Regions from separate parts of the Roseateles sp. GW821-FHT03B02 genome, predicted to be linked through region 1. Evidence: riboswitches for the same ligand, from Rfam matches in the RefSeq annotation. Region 1 holds a riboswitch; the other holds the start of a gene.
The links. A riboswitch is a leader RNA that binds a small molecule or an ion and turns the genes downstream of it on or off. The one in region 1 is predicted to bind thiamine pyrophosphate.
Positions count from the first base shown of each region.

Region 2: it holds a riboswitch for thiamine pyrophosphate, as region 1 does, so the genes downstream of both, AC07VX_RS18730 (TonB-dependent siderophore receptor) here and thiC (phosphomethylpyrimidine synthase ThiC) in region 1, are expected to answer to the same signal.

Region 1 covers NZ_JBWKUV010000002.1:288,846-296,294, forward strand. The annotation lists gene AC07VX_RS07615 (MFS transporter) at 1-1,049, shown strand, start outside; TPP riboswitch at 1,061-1,186, shown strand; gene thiC (phosphomethylpyrimidine synthase ThiC) at 1,266-3,149, shown strand; gene AC07VX_RS07625 (FAD-dependent oxidoreductase) at 3,149-4,147, shown strand; gene thiS (sulfur carrier protein ThiS) at 4,140-4,343, shown strand; gene AC07VX_RS07635 (thiazole synthase) at 4,344-5,132, shown strand; gene AC07VX_RS07640 (bifunctional hydroxymethylpyrimidine kinase/phosphomethylpyrimidine kinase) at 5,129-6,676, shown strand; gene AC07VX_RS07645 (LysR family transcriptional regulator) at 6,673-7,449, opposite strand, start outside.
Region 2 covers NZ_JBWKUV010000007.1:97,615-105,063, forward strand. The annotation lists gene cysD (sulfate adenylyltransferase subunit CysD) at 1-542, shown strand, start outside; gene AC07VX_RS18710 (sulfate adenylyltransferase subunit 1) at 542-1,828, shown strand; gene cobA (uroporphyrinogen-III C-methyltransferase) at 1,831-2,613, shown strand; gene fdxA (ferredoxin FdxA) at 2,616-2,939, shown strand; gene AC07VX_RS18725 (NAD(P)/FAD-dependent oxidoreductase) at 2,966-4,063, shown strand; TPP riboswitch at 4,125-4,226, shown strand; gene AC07VX_RS18730 (TonB-dependent siderophore receptor) at 4,298-6,418, shown strand; tRNA gene AC07VX_RS18735 (tRNA-Asn) at 6,455-6,530, shown strand; tRNA gene AC07VX_RS18740 (tRNA-Asn) at 6,587-6,662, shown strand; gene AC07VX_RS18745 (nucleotidyltransferase substrate binding protein) at 6,751-7,185, shown strand; gene AC07VX_RS18750 (nucleotidyltransferase domain-containing protein) at 7,169-7,449, shown strand, end outside.

The DNA of each region.
Region 1 (7,449 bases):
TGTTCACCGTCGCGTCGGCGCTCTGCGCGCTGGCGCCCACGCTGCCCTGGCTGATCGCCGCCCGCGTGCTGCAGGGCGTGGGCGCGGCGGCCATGATGGCGCTGGCGATGGCCATGGTGGGCGCGGCCCTGCCCAAGGCGCGCACCGGCAGCGCGATGGGGCTGCTGGGCACGATGTCGGCGGTTGGCACGGCGCTGGGGCCGTCGTTGGGCGGCGTGCTGATCGGCGCCCTGGGTTGGCAGGCTGTCTTTGCGGTCAACCTGCCGCTGGGCCTGCTCGCCCTCGCGCTGGCCTGGCGGCGTCTGCCCGCCGACCCGGGGCAGGGAAGGGCGGCGGGCTTCGATCTGCCCGGCACGCTGTGGCTCGCGCTGACGCTGGCGGCCTTTGCCCTGGCGATGACGCGCCACCTCGGCCTGCTCGCTGCCGCCGCCGTCGGGCTGCTGATATTCCTTCGCACCGAAGCCCGGGCCGCATCGCCCCTGGTGAGGCTGGAGCGCCTGCGCGACCCGGCCCTGAGCGGCGCCCTGGCTATGAACGCCGCCGTCTCAGCCGTCATGATGGCCACCCTCGTTGTCGGCCCCTTCCACCTCAGCGGTGCGCTGGGCCTGGGCGCGGCGGCAGTGGGCGCGCTGATGTCCATCGGCCCCGTCGTGTCGGCCTTCAGCGGCGTGCCCGCGGGCCGGCTGGTGGACCGCTTCGGCCCGCGGCGCATGGCCTTGCTGGGCCTCGCGGCGATGGTGGCCGGCTGCGGGCTGATCGCGCTGTTGCCCGCATCGCTCGGCGCCATTGCTTACGTGGGGCCGCTGGTCATCGTCACGCCCGGCTATGCGCTCTTCCAGGCCGCCAACAACACGGCCGTCATGGCGGGCGTGGCGGCCGAGCAGCGTGGCGTCGTGTCCGGCCTGCTGACGCTGTCGCGCAACCTCGGCCTCATCAGCGGCGCGTCAGCGATGGCCGCCGTCTTCACCGCGGGTGGTCTGCGGCTGAGCTTCGCCATTGCGACAGCTCTGCTTTCTTGCGCCATCGGGCTTGCCAAGCGTGCGCGTTGACCCGCACAATCGCCCCCGCTCCGGGGTGCCCGGGCTTGGCTGAAAAGCCGAGCCCAGACGCTGAGACGGTCAGAGAGGACCGAACCCGTGAACTTGAACCGGCTAATACCGGCGTAAGGAGAGCGCATGCCTCAGGCATGCAGGCGAGGGGCCACCCTCGCCTGCGTCCACACAGGCGGCCACGGAGCAACCGACCCACTGCTCCAGGAGACCGCCTTGAACGCCCCCGAAAAACACTTCTCGCTCGACGAGCGCCTGTCGCTGACGCGCGAAACCTTTCCCGCGTCGACCAAGGCCTACATCACCGGCAGCCGGCCGGATGTGCGCGTGCCGATGCGCGAGATCGCGCTGACGAATGGCGAAACTGTCGTCGTGCACGACACCTCCGGCCCCTACACCGACCCCGGCGCCCAGATCGACGTGCGCCGCGGCCTGCCGCCCATTCGCGCCGGCTGGGTCACAGACCGCGCCGATACCGAGGCCTATGTCGGCCGCACGCGCGTCGCGCTGGACGATGGCGGCAAGGAGGACAACGAGCGCATCGCCCAGCTCCGCGCCGAGGCCGCAGCCCTGCAGCGCCAACCGCGCCGCGCAGTGCATGGTGCCAATGTCAGCCAGCTGCACTACGCCCGCCGCGGCATCGTCACGCCGGAGATGGAGTTCGTTGCGCTGCGCGAGAACGGCAAGCGCGAGTGGATGCGCAACTACCTGGGTGACGCCGAGCGCGAGCAGCGCCTGCGCGGCGATTCTCTGGGTGCCGCCATTCCCGATGTCATCACACCAGAGTTCGTGCGCGACGAGATCGCCCGTGGCCGCGCGGTCATCCCCGCCAACATCAACCACACGGAGCTGGAGCCGACCATCATCGGCCGCAACTTCCTCGTTAAGGTCAACGCCAACATCGGCAACTCGGCCGTCACGTCCAGCATCGAAGAGGAAGTCGAGAAGCTGGTCTGGTCCATCCGCTGGGGCGCGGACACGGTGATGGACCTTTCCACCGGCCGCAACATCCACACCACGCGCGACTGGATCGTGCGCAACTCGCCCGTGCCCATCGGCACCGTACCTATCTACCAGGCACTCGAAAAAGTCGGTGGCGTGGCCGAGGACCTGAGCTGGGCCATCTTCCGCGACACGCTGATCGAGCAGGCCGAGCAGGGCATCGACTACTTCACCATCCACGCCGGCCTGCGCCTGCCCTTCATCCACCTGACCACCAAGCGCCGCACCGGCATCGTGTCGCGCGGCGGCTCGATCCTGGCCAAGTGGTGTATCACCCACCACCGCGAGAACTTCCTGTACACGCACTTCGAAGAGATCTGCGAAATCATGAGGGCCTACGACGTGACCTTCTCGCTGGGCGACGGCCTGCGCCCCGGGAGCGGCGCCGATGCCAACGACGAGGCCCAGTTCGCCGAGCTGCGCACCCTGGGCGAGTTGACCAAGGTGGCGTGGAAGCACGACGTGCAGACCATGATCGAAGGCCCGGGCCACGTGCCCATGCATTTGATCCAGGCCAATATGGCCGAGCAGTTGAAGCACTGCCACGAGGCGCCGTTCTACACGCTGGGGCCGCTGACCATCGACATCGCCCCCGGCTACGACCACATCGCCTCTGCAATAGGCGCGGCCATGATCGGCTGGATGGGCACGGCCATGCTCTGCTATGTGACGCCCAAGGAGCACCTGGGCCTGCCCGACCGCGACGACGTGAAGCAGGGCCTGATCGCCTACAAGATCGCGGCGCATGCGGCCGACATCGCCAAGGGCCATCCCGGCGCGCGTGCCCGCGACGACGCGATGAGCAAGGCGCGCTTCGAATTCCGCTGGAACGACCAGTTCGCCCTCGGTCTGGATCCCGACACCGCGCGCGACTATCACGACGAGACGCTGCCCAAGGACTCGTCCAAGGAGGCCCACTTCTGCTCCATGTGCGGCCCGAAGTTCTGCTCCATGAAGATTACGCAGGACGTGCGCGACTACGCGGCTTCGCAAGGCCTGGAGGCGGCCGATGTCGTGGCCGACGGCATGGCGCAGAAGTCTGCCGAGTTCAAGGCCGCGGGCGGCGAGTTCTACATCCCCATCAAGCCTCAAGCCTGATGGACATCGCCATTGCAGGCGCCGGCGTCATGGGCCGGCTGCTGGCCTGGCAGCTGGCGCGGGCCGGGCATCGCGTCACGGTGGCCGACCCGGCCGCCGGGCCGCGCGAGTCCGCCGCGGCCGGCTTCTCGGCGGCGGGCATGCTGAGCCCGCTGGCCGAGCGCGAGCATGCGGAGCCGGAGATCGCCGACCTGGGCTGGCGGTCACTGGCCTTGTGGCCCGCCATCGCCGAGGCGCTGGGCCGGCCCGACCTCGTGCGCACGTGTGGCAGCCTGCTGCTGGCCCACGGCAGCGACCTGGGCGCTGCGCAGCGCGTGCTGGCCCGCATGCCCGATGGCCCGCAGCCGCTGGACCGCGCCGCGCTGGCGGCCCTGGAACCCGATCTGGCCCCCGACCTCAAGGCCTGGCTGCTGCCCGGCGAGGGCCAGCTGCTGCCGCGCGAACTGCTGGCAGCGCTGGCCGAGAGCGCGTCCGGCGTCGACTGGTTCTGGGGCCGCAGCGCCGTCGCCGTGCAGCCGTGCCGGCTGGCGCTGGACGACGGCCAGTGGCTGGACGCCGATCTCGTCATCGACACCCGTGGCCTCGGCGCCAAGCCCGACCTGCCCGCGCTGCGCGGCGTGCGCGGCGAGATCCTGTGGCTGCACGCGCCCGGTGTGGGGCTGGGCCGGCCGGTGCGGCTGATGCACCCGCGCCACCGCGTCTACCTCGTGCCGCGGCCGGGCGATGTCATCGTCGTCGGTGCGTCGGAGGTGGAGAGCGAGGACCGCTCGCCCGTCAGCCTGCGCAGCGCCGTCGAGCTGATGGCCGCCGCTCACAGCGTGCTGCCCGGTCTGGCCGAGGCGCGCATCGTCCACATGGAAACCAACCTGCGCCCGGCGCTGCCGGACCACCGGCCGTGCGTCCATCACGAACCCGGCCTGCTGCGCATCAACGGGCTGTTCCGCCACGGCTGGCTGCTGGCGCCGGCGCTGGCAGAGAAGGCACTTCGACATGTCTGAGTTCACGCTGAACCACCAACCCCGGCCCTGGCGCGAGGGCCTGAGCGTGGCCCTGCTGCTGGCCGAACAGGGCCGGGCACCGCATGACGTCGCCACGGCCCTCAACGGCGTCTTCGTACCGCGCGCTCGGCGCGAGGCGACGCTGATCCAGCCGGGCGACGAACTGACGCTCATCCAACCGATCACAGGAGGCTGAATGACCTGGACCCTCTACGGCCGAACGCTCACGAGCCGCTTCCTGCTCGGCACCGCCGGCTATCCCTCACCCGAGGTGCTGCGCCAGGCCACCCGCGCCAGCGGCGCCCAGGTGCTGACCGTCGGCCTGAAGCGCACGCTGGCGGCGGCTGGCGACAACGGCTTCGTCGCCGCCATCCGCGAGACCTTGAAGCTCGGCGGCGGCCACCTGCTCCCCAACACCGCCGGCTGCCGCACCGCGCAGGAGGCCATCACGCTGGCGCACATGGCCCGCGAGCTGTACGACACGCCCTGGGTCAAGCTCGAAGTCGTCGGCGACGAGTACACGCTGCAGCCCGATCCCTGGGAGCTGGTCGCGGCCGCCGAGCAGCTGGTGAAGGACGGCTTCCAGGTCTTCCCCTACTGCACCGACGACCTCGTCACCTGCCGCCGTCTGCTGGACGCGGGCTGCGAGCTGCTGATGCCCTGGGGCGCACCCATTGGCTCGGGCCAGGGCCTGCTGAACCCCTTCGCGCTGCGCACACTGCGCGAGCGCCTGCCCGGCGTGCCGCTGATCGTGGACGCCGGCATCGGCGCGCCCTCGCATGCGGCGCAGGCCATGGAGCTGGGCTTCGATGGCGTGCTGCTGAACTCCGCCGTCGCCCATGCCGGCGATCCCATCCGCATGGCTGCCGCCTTCGGCCAGACCGTCACGGCCGGGCGCCTCGGCTTCGAGGCCGGCGTCATGGCCCGGCAAGACATGGCCGTGGCCAGCACGCCGGTGGGCGGACGCCCCTTCCTCATCGCATGAACTCCGGCAAGCCCCCCATCATCTGGAGCATCGCCGGCCTGGACAGCGGCGGCGGTGCCGGCCTGTCGGCCGACCAGCGCGCGGCCGACGCCGCGGGCGTGCACCTCTGCCCCATCGCCGCGGCGCTGACGGCGCAGAGCAGCGTCGCCGTGCAGGCCGTCTTCCCGGTGGCCGCCGGGCAGCTCGACGCCCAGCTCGCGGCGCTAGCCGACGATCTGCCGCCGCTGGCCGTCAAGACCGGCCTGCTCGGCGGCGTCGAGCAGCTGCGCGTCGTCACGCGCTGGGTCGATCGCCTGCGCGAGCGGACGCCGGTGGCCCTGGTCGTCGACCCCGTGCTGCGGGCCTCCACGGGTGCCAGCCTGGCCGATGAGGCGCTCGTGCGCGCCTACCGGGAGGAGCTGCTGCCGCGCGCCACTGTCGTGACCCCCAACCGCCGCGAGGCCGAGCGCCTGGTGGGCGTGGGGCCGGCGCCGGATCAGGCGCGCGCATTGCAGGCCCTGGGGGCGGCCGGCGCCTGCATTACCGGTGGTGATGACGCCGGGCCGCTGGCCCTGGACTGGCTGGCCACCGGGCACGCCCGGGGTTGGCTGGCCCTGCCGCGCCGTGAGGCGCAGAACAACCACGGCACGGGCTGCTGCTTCGCGACCGCCCTGGCCAGCGCGCTGGCGCATGGCTTCGTCGCGGCGGACGCGGCGGTCATCGCCAAGATGCTGACGACCTCGGGCCTCGGCGACCCGCACCCCTCACCCGGGGGCGGTGCCGGGCCTGTGCGCCCGCGGCCCGGCTTCATCGCCGAGCCCGGCCTGCTGCCCGCGCTGTTCGACGACGGGACGCCGCCGCCCGCCTGGCCCACGCCTCGCCGCGGGCCGGCGCAGGTCGAAGGCGTCTACGGCATCACCGACAGCGGCTCGCACGCGGCCCGGCTTTTCGGAGCCGGCCTGCAGACGGTGCAACTGCGCGTCAAGCGCGCGGCGGCCGAGGACGACATGGCCTGGCAGGCGCGGCTGCGCACCGAGATCGCGGCGGCCCGCCGCCCAGCGGGCGCCACCCTCGTTGTCAACGACCATTGGCGCGAGGCGCTGGCGCTCGGCGTCGACGCCGTCCATCTGGGCCAGGAGGACCTGCTCGCGCTGTCGCCCGCGGACCGCCGAGACCTCGCCGACGCCCGCGATGCTGGCCTGCGCCTGGGCCTGAGTTCGCACAGCCTGTGGGAACTGGCCCGCGCCGCGGCCTGGGCGCCCGACTACATCGCCTGCGGACCCGTCTGGCCGACGCTCACCAAGGCCATGCCCTGGCGGCCACAGGGCCTGGGCAACCTGGCTTGGTGGGCCGCAATGGCACCGGCCCCGGTCGTCGGCATCGGCGGCGTGCTGGAGACCTGGCAACTGGCCCGCATCGCGGCCAGCGGCGCCAGCGCCGGCTGTGTCGTTCGGGGGCTGGCGCCGGGCGGCGAAACGTCGGTGTCCGACTGGTTGGACGCCTGGCACCACGGGGCCGCCATGCCCAGGGCCGGTGACGCCGGCTGGCCCCAGCCCAGCCTTTAGGCCAGCGCCTCGCAGCGCTCGCGCAGTTGGGCGGCCAGCCGCCGCAGTGCAGGCGTCAGCCGGTGCCGGCCGACGGCCATCCAGTGCAGCGGCGCCGCTTCGCCCAGCCAGCCTGGCAGCAGGGGAACCAGCCGTCCGGCAGCGAGGTCGGCGGCGATATCCAGCCCGCTCTTGTAGGCGATGCCCAGCCCGGCCAAGGCCCATTCGCGCACCAGGCCACCGTCGTCGGCGATACGCCGGCCCGTCACTTCGACGGCCTGGGTCTCGCCCCCCGCCGAGGAGAAACGCCAGCGGCCATGCAAGGCGTCGCCGAGCACATAGCGCAGGCAGTCGTGGCCACGCAGATCAGCCGGCGCCAGCGGGCGGCCGTGCCGGGCGATGTAGGCCGGGCTGGCGCACAGCACGCGCCGGTTGGCCGGTGCCAGCGGCAGCGCGACGAGGCTGGAGTCCGGCGGCTCGCCGTAGCGCACCGCGTAGTCCACGGGTTGCTGCACGAGGTCGGTCAGTCGGTCGCTGATGCGCAGTTCCAACTGCAGCCCCGCATCGGCCTCGGCGGCCGCGAAGTCCTCGATCCAGCGCCACAGGTGCTGGCGGCCGATGTCGCTGGGCAGGCTGATGCGCAGCCGGCCGCTCAGCGGCCGTGCCTCGCCGGCCGCGGCCAGCAGCGCGGCCTGGCCGTCCTCCCAGGCCGCCAGCAGCTGGCGGGCATGGGGCAGCCATTGCTCGCCGGCGTCGGTCAGGCGCAGCCGGCGCGTCGAGCGTTCGAACAGGCG
Region 2 (7,449 bases), on a different contig from region 1:
TCGAGGAACACAAGTTCGACGCCCTGATCGGCGGCGCCCGCCGCGACGAGGAAAAGGCGCGCGCCAAGGAGCGCATCTTCAGCCACCGCGACAGCTTCGGCCAATGGCAGCCCAAAGAGCAACGCCCCGAGCTGTGGACGCTGTTCAACACGCGCATCCGCCCGGGCGAGCACTTCCGCTGCTTCCCCATCAGCAACTGGACCGAGCTGGACGTGTGGCTCTACATCGCCCGCGAGAACATCCCGCTGCCGCAGATGTACTACGCCCACGAGCGCCAGGTCATCCGCCGCAAGGGCCTCTTGGTGCCGCTGACCGAGGTGACGCCGCCCGAGGCCGGCGAGACCGTCGAGACCGCCACCGTGCGCTTCCGCACCGTGGGCGACATGACCTGCACCTGCCCGGTCGAGAGCCCCGCCGCCAACGCGAGCGAGGTCGTGGCCGAGACGCTGACCGTCACCGTCAGCGAGCGCGGTGCCACGCGCATGGACGACCGCACCAGTGAAGCTTCCATGGAGAAGCGCAAGAAGGAAGGGTATTTCTGATGAAGGCGCTGCGATTCCTAACGGCGGGCTCCGTTGACGACGGCAAGAGCACGCTGATCGGCCGCCTGCTGTTCGACGGCCAGGCCATCCTGGCCGACCAGCTCGACACGCTGGAGCGCCGCGCCGCCGGCCGGCCCATCGACCTGAGCCTGCTGACCGACGGCCTCGAAGCCGAGCGCGAGCAGGGCATCACCATCGACGTGGCCTACCGCTACTTCGCCACCAAGACGCGCAAGTTCATCATTGCCGACGCCCCCGGCCATGAGCAGTACACCCGAAACATGGTCACGGCCGCCGCGGGCAGCGACGCCGCCGTGGTGCTGGTGGACATCACCAAGCTCGACCTGACACAGGACGAAGTGGTGCTGCTGCCGCAGACGCGCCGCCATTCGCTGCTGGCGCAGCTGCTGCGCGTGCCCAGCATCGTCTTCGCCATCAACAAGATCGACGCGCTGGACGACGCCGGTGCCGGCTTCGCCAAGGTGAAGGCGGCTCTCGACAAGTTCGCTGCCGCTGCCGGCCTGAACGTGGCCGCCACGGTGCCCGTCAGCGCCCTGCGTGGCGACAACGTCACCCAGCCGCTGGACGCGCCCTGGTGGAGCGGCGAGAGCCTGCTGCAGGTGCTGGAGCGCCTGCCCACGCTGAGCGAGCGCACCGACGCGCCGCTGTCGCTGCCCGTGCAATACGTACAGAAGGACGCCTACCAATCCCAGGGCACCGGCGTGCAGCCGCGCGTGCTGTGGGGCCGCATCGCCCACGGCGCCGTCAAGGCCGGCGACACCATCGAAGTGCTGCCGTCCAGGCAGACGGCGGTGGTCGCGGAAGTGCGACTGGCCGGTGAGACCGTCGCCAGCGCCGAAGCCGGCGACTCGGCCGGCCTGGTGCTGGACCGCCAGCTCGACGTCAGCCGCGGCGACTGGATCGTCACGCCAGACTCGGCCACGTCCACCAAGCACTTCCCCGCCACGCTGGCGTGGCTGGATACCGAAGCCGCCAAGCCCGGCCGCAAGTACTGGGTGCGCCACGGCAATCGCTGGGTGCAGGCCCGCATCTCGGCCATCGACTCGGTGCTGGACATCAACACCCTGCAACCCCAGGACGCGCACGAGCTGCCCGTCAACACCATCGGCCGCGTGCAGATGGAAGTGCAGCACGAGCTGCCGGTCGAGCCTTTCAAGGACAACCGCGTCGGCGGCGCGCTGATCGTCGTCGACCCGGCCAGCCACCGCACCAGCGGCGCACTGCTGGTGGATGTTCAGACCGCTCCGGCGGACGAGGCCTGGTGATCATGGGCAAGGTGATCTTCGTCAGCGCCGGCCCCGGCGCAGCCGACCTGATCACGCTGCGCGGCGCCCGTGCGCTGTCGCAGGCCGACGTCGTGCTCGCCGACGCGCTGGCCGACCCGGCCCTGCGCGAGCTGGCGCCCCATGCCCGCTGGATCTCCGTCGGCAAGCGCGGCTTCGAGCATTCGGCCAAGCAGACCGAGATCAATGCGCTGCTCGTCAAGGCGGCACTTGAAAACGCCCTGGTCGTGCGCCTCAAGGGCGGCGACGCCAGCGTCTTCGGCCGCCTGGAGGAAGAGCTGATCGCGCTGGCCCAGGCCGGCATCGCCAGCGAGGTCGTCCCCGGCGTCACTGCGGCCCTGGCCGCCGCGGCCCAGGCCCAGCGCCCGCTGACCCGTCGTGGCCGCGGCCGCAGCGTCAGCCTGACGACCGCCATGACCGAGGCCGGCGAACTGCGCGCCGCCCACTCGGCCGACACCGAAGTCTTCTACATGGCCGGCCGCCAGTTGGCCGCGCTGGGTCGCCAGCTGCTCGCGGCCGGCTGGGCGCCCGACACCCCCACCCTCGCCGTCAGCCGCGCTGGCTGCGCCGATGCCCTCACCAGCGAACACGCCCTGGCCAACCTCGCCCAGGCCGCGCTGCTGCACCGCGGCCGGCCCACCGTCGTCACTGTCGGGACAGGCGCAAGCCTTGTGGTGGATCAGGATCTGCCTCGGCCGGTGTCCAATAAAATCGCTGTTTCGCCCGAAATCCCACCGATGACGGCGCCCCTCACTGCCAAGAGCTGAACATGACCCACGTCGTCACCGAATCCTGCATCCGCTGCAAGTACACCGACTGCGTCGACGTCTGTCCGGTCGACTGCTTCCGCGAAGGCCCGAACTTCCTGACGATCGACCCGGACGAGTGCATCGACTGCGCCGTCTGCATCCCGGAGTGCCCGGTCAACGCCATCCTGCCGGAAGAAGACGTGCCCGGCGATCAGGTCCACATGATCAAGCTGAACGCGGACCTGGCCAAGAAGTGGCCCAGCATCACCAAGCGCAAGCCCGCGCTGCCCGACGCCGACGAGTGGAAGGACAAGACGGGCAAGCTGGACGAACTGATCCGCTGAACCCCGGCGCGCCAGCGCCGTCTCGCATGCAAGAACAAGCCTCCCTGCGCCCCGAAGCCATCGAGACCGATGCCGTCATCGTCGGCGCCGGGCCGGTCGGACTCTTCCAGGTCTTCGAGCTGGGCCTGCTCGAAATCAAGGCCCACATCATCGACAGCCTGGCCTACCCCGGTGGCCAGTGCATCGAGCTCTACCCGGACAAGCCCATCTACGACATCCCGGCCGTGCCCATGTGCACCGGCAAGGAGCTGACTGACAACCTGCTCAAGCAGATCGAGCCCTTCGGCGCGACCTTCCACCTGGGCCAGGAAGTGACGGCGGTGCAGAAGCTGGGGGACGAGCATGGCGGCCGCTTCTTCGTCGAGACCAGCAAGGGCACGCAGTTCCTGGCCAAGACAGTCTTCATCGCGGGCGGCGTGGGCTCTTTCCAGCCCCGCACGCTGAAGGTCGAGGGCGTCGAGAAGTACGAGGGGACGCAGGTCCACTACCGCGTCAAGGGCCCCGCGCAGTTCGCCGGCAAGAACCTGCTCATCATGGGCGGCGGCGACTCGGCTCTCGACTGGGCGCTGAATTTCTGCGCCGGCAATGCCGATGGCAACCCGCACAAGGCCGAAAGCGTCATCGTCGTGCACCGCAGGGACGGGTTCAGGGCGGCGCCTGCGAGCGTGGCCAAGATGCGCGAACTCTGCGACGCGATGGAGATGCAGTTCATCGTCGGCCAGGCCACGGGCATCGACGAAGCGGACGGCCAGCTCACCGGCGTCAAGATCACCGGTAACGACGGCATCACGCGCGTCGTGCCCTGCGACCAGGTGCTGGCCTTCTTCGGCCTCAGTCCCAAGCTCGGTCCCATCGCCGAATGGGGTCTGGCGCTGGAGCGCAAGCAGATCGTCGTCGACACCGAGAAGTTCGAGACCAGCGTGCCCGGCATCTTCGCCGTGGGGGACGTGAACACCTACCCGGGCAAGAAGAAGCTCATCCTGAGTGGCTTCCACGAATGCGCGCTGGCGGCCTTCGGCGCGGCGCCCTACGTCTTCCCGGACAAACGCGTGCACCTGCAGTACACGACGACCAGCCCGAAGCTGCACAAGGTGCTCGGGGTCGAGTCGCCGGTCTTCGATTGAGCGGCCGGGCCGCAATCGCAGCCAACTCGTAGAATCCCACCCGCGCACCACCTCTGTGGCGCGTCTTCGCTAGGGGTGTTGATGGCCTGGCGCCATCGACTGAGACAGTCCCTTTGAACCTGATTGAGGTAATCCTCGCGCAGGGAAGCAGCCGGAACCGCGGCCCCCATTCCTTCTCGTCTCCGGGGCCTGACGTCTTCAGTGTTTGCCGACCTGCCATCGCTTTGCACTCCGATGGCAAGACCTACTTTTCACCTCATCTCCGCTGCCGCGACCCTGCTGGTCACCGGCATCGCGTCTGCCCAGTCCCTGCCCCAGGTCAGCGTGACCGGCAAGGCCACCGAGACCGCCCCCGGCCTCGCCGGCTTCAGCGACCCGCCGGCCAGGCTGCCGATGCAGGCGCTGAGCCTGTCCGCCGAAAGGCTGGACGACCTGGGCATCGGCCAGCTCTCGGGCATCACCAAGCTCGACGCCTCCATCTCCGACGCCTACAACGCCGTCGGCTACTGGTCGCAGCTCAAGATCCGCGGCTTCGACCTCGACAACCGCTTCAACCTGCGCCGCGACGGCCTGCCCGTCAGCGGCGAGACAGCCCTGTCGCTCGTCAACAAGTCTGGCATCGAGGTGCTCAAGGGCAGCTCGGGCATGCAGGCAGGCACGAGCTCGCCGGCCGGCATGGTCAACTTTGTCGTCAAGCGCCCGCTGGCCGACGACACCACGGCCCTGATGCTGGAGGCCGTCCAGGGCGGCTCGGTGCAGGCCAGCATCGACCACTCCCAGCGCTTCGGCGCCAGCCGCGAGTTCGGCCTGCGCGTGAACCTCGCCGCCGCACACCTCGACCCCACGCTGCGCAGCAGCCAGGGCAGTTCACGCACCGCTGCCCTAGCTGCCGACTGGCGCGCCAGCCCCGACACCCTCGTCGAGGCCGAGGTCGAGTTCAACCGTCAGAGCCAGCCCAGCCAGCAAGGCTTCAGCCTGCTCGGCAACAACCTGCCCGACCCCAAGCGCATCGACCCGAATCTCAACCTCAACAACCAGCCCTGGAGCCAGCCCGTCGTCTTCGACAACACGCACGCGTCGCTGCGCGTGCAGCAAAAGCTCGGGGGCGAATGGCGCGCCCAGGCCCAGCTCGGCATCCAGCGCCTGCGCACCGACGACCGCCTGGCCTATGCCTACGGCTGCAGCGCGGCCGACGGCAGCTACTACGCCGACCGCTTCTGCCCCGACGGCACTTACGACCTGTACGACTTCCGCAGCGAGAACGAGCACCGCGACACGACGAGTCTGGACGCCTCAGCCAGCGGCCCCGTGCAACTCGCCGGCATGCGGCACGACGTCACCGCCGGCGCCCTCACCAGCCAGTTCAAGAGCCGCTTCCAGCGCCAGGCCTACAACTGGGCCGGCACCGGCAACATCGACGGCAGCGCCGTCACCGCGGCCCAGCCCGATCTGACCGACGAGAACACCAACCGGGACGAGCGCAGCAACGAGCTCTATCTGCGTGATCGCGTGGCGCTGACGGCCAGCACGAGTGCGTGGCTGGGCCTGCGCCACACCCGCCTGCACCGCGAGAGCGTGCGCACGGACGGCTCACGCGCGACGGACTACTCGCAAGGCGTCACCACGCCCTGGGTCGCCCTCAGCCACGCCATCGCCGCTGACTGGCTGGTCTACGCCAGCTGGGGCCAGGGTGTGGAGAGCGAGGTGGCGCCCAACCGCTCGCGCTACGTCAACGCCGGTCAGGCCCTGCCCGTGCTCAAGAGCCGCCAGACGGAGGTCGGCCTGAAGACCGGCAACCAGCGCGTCGAGGGCTCGCTGACCGCCTTCGACATCCGCCGCCCGCTTTGGCGCGACATCGGCAGTTGCGACGCCGCCCTGAGCTGCGAACGCCGTGCCGACGGCGATGCCCGTCACCGCGGCATCGAGGCGAGTGCCGACCTGAAGTGGAGCGGCGGAGGCCTGTTCGCCAGCGCCATGCGCCTGCACGCCCGCCGCGAAGGCAGCGCCGAGGCCGGCCTCAACGGCCTGGTACCGCCCAACGTGCCGCAGACCACGCTGAAGGCCCAGTTCCGCCAGGAACTGCTGCCCGGCCTGCAGGCCCAGCTGGGCCTGCTGCACGAAGGCAGCCGCTTCGCGACGCCCGACAACAGCATCGCCGTGCCCGCCTGGACCGTGGCCGACGCCGGCCTGCGCTACACGCAGGGCACGGGCAACCAGACCTGGATCTGGCGGGCCGCGGTCGACAACCTGACCAACAAGCGCGCCTGGCGCGAGTCGCCCTGGCAGTACGAGCACAGCTATCTCTACCCCCTCGCACCGAGAACTTTCCGCGCGAGTCTCGAGGTCCGACTCTGAAGCCGCGGAAAAAACTGCTATAGTGGCGGGCTCTGTTCCTCGATAGCTCAGTCGGTAGAGCGCCGGACTGTTAATCCGTAGGTCCCTGGTTCGAGCCCAGGTCGGGGAGCCAACAGAACCTCAAGACGCGTGGTGCAACCGCTTGCCACGCTGACATCAAAGAACTTTTCCTCGATAGCTCAGTCGGTAGAGCGCCGGACTGTTAATCCGTAGGTCCCTGGTTCGAGCCCAGGTCGAGGAGCCAAATGGAACCTCCAGCATCGCGAGATGCTGGAGGTTTTTTCTTATCATCAGTGCGAGGCCTGTCCAGGCCTTGTCTGCTGGAGCACCGGATGGCCCTGAACGTAGAGCACCTGCTGCGAACTGCCGCGACGCTTGAGCAGGCCCTGCTGGCTTTGCAGGCTCATCGCGACGGCAACGACGTGATGTTCGACCTGTTTCGCAACGCGGCGATCAAGAGTTTCGAACTCTCGCTCGAAACGGCCGGCAAACTGCTTCGCAAGGCGCTGAAGGGCTATGCCGGCAATCCCCGCACGGTTGATGCGTTGGTATTCAACGACGTGTTGCGCCATGCCGGCAAGCATGGCCTGCTCGATGCAGTTGGTGTGGAGCGCTGGCTGGCCTATCGCGCCAATCGCAACAATACGGCGCACGACTATGGCGAGGGCTTCGCCAACGACACGCTCAAGCTGCTGCCGCTGTATCTGCAGGACGTGCGCAGCCTAGCCGTGAAGCTCCAGGAGGTCTTTGATGCCTCAGCCGGTTGAAGCGAGCCTGCTTCAGTTGGAACCGCGCCATCTGCAGATCCTGCAAGGCCTGCTGAAGCAGCATGTGCCCAAGGCCGAGGTTTGGGCCTATGGCAGCCGGGTCAGCGGCGGCAGCCACGAGGGCAGCGATCTGGATCTTGTTCTGCGCGATCCCCTCGATCTCACACGCGATGTCGACGGCTGGGATGACCTGCAAACAGCACTTCAAGACAGCCCCTTGCCGATGCTGGTCGAAGCCCACCTGTGGTCACGACTGCCCGCATC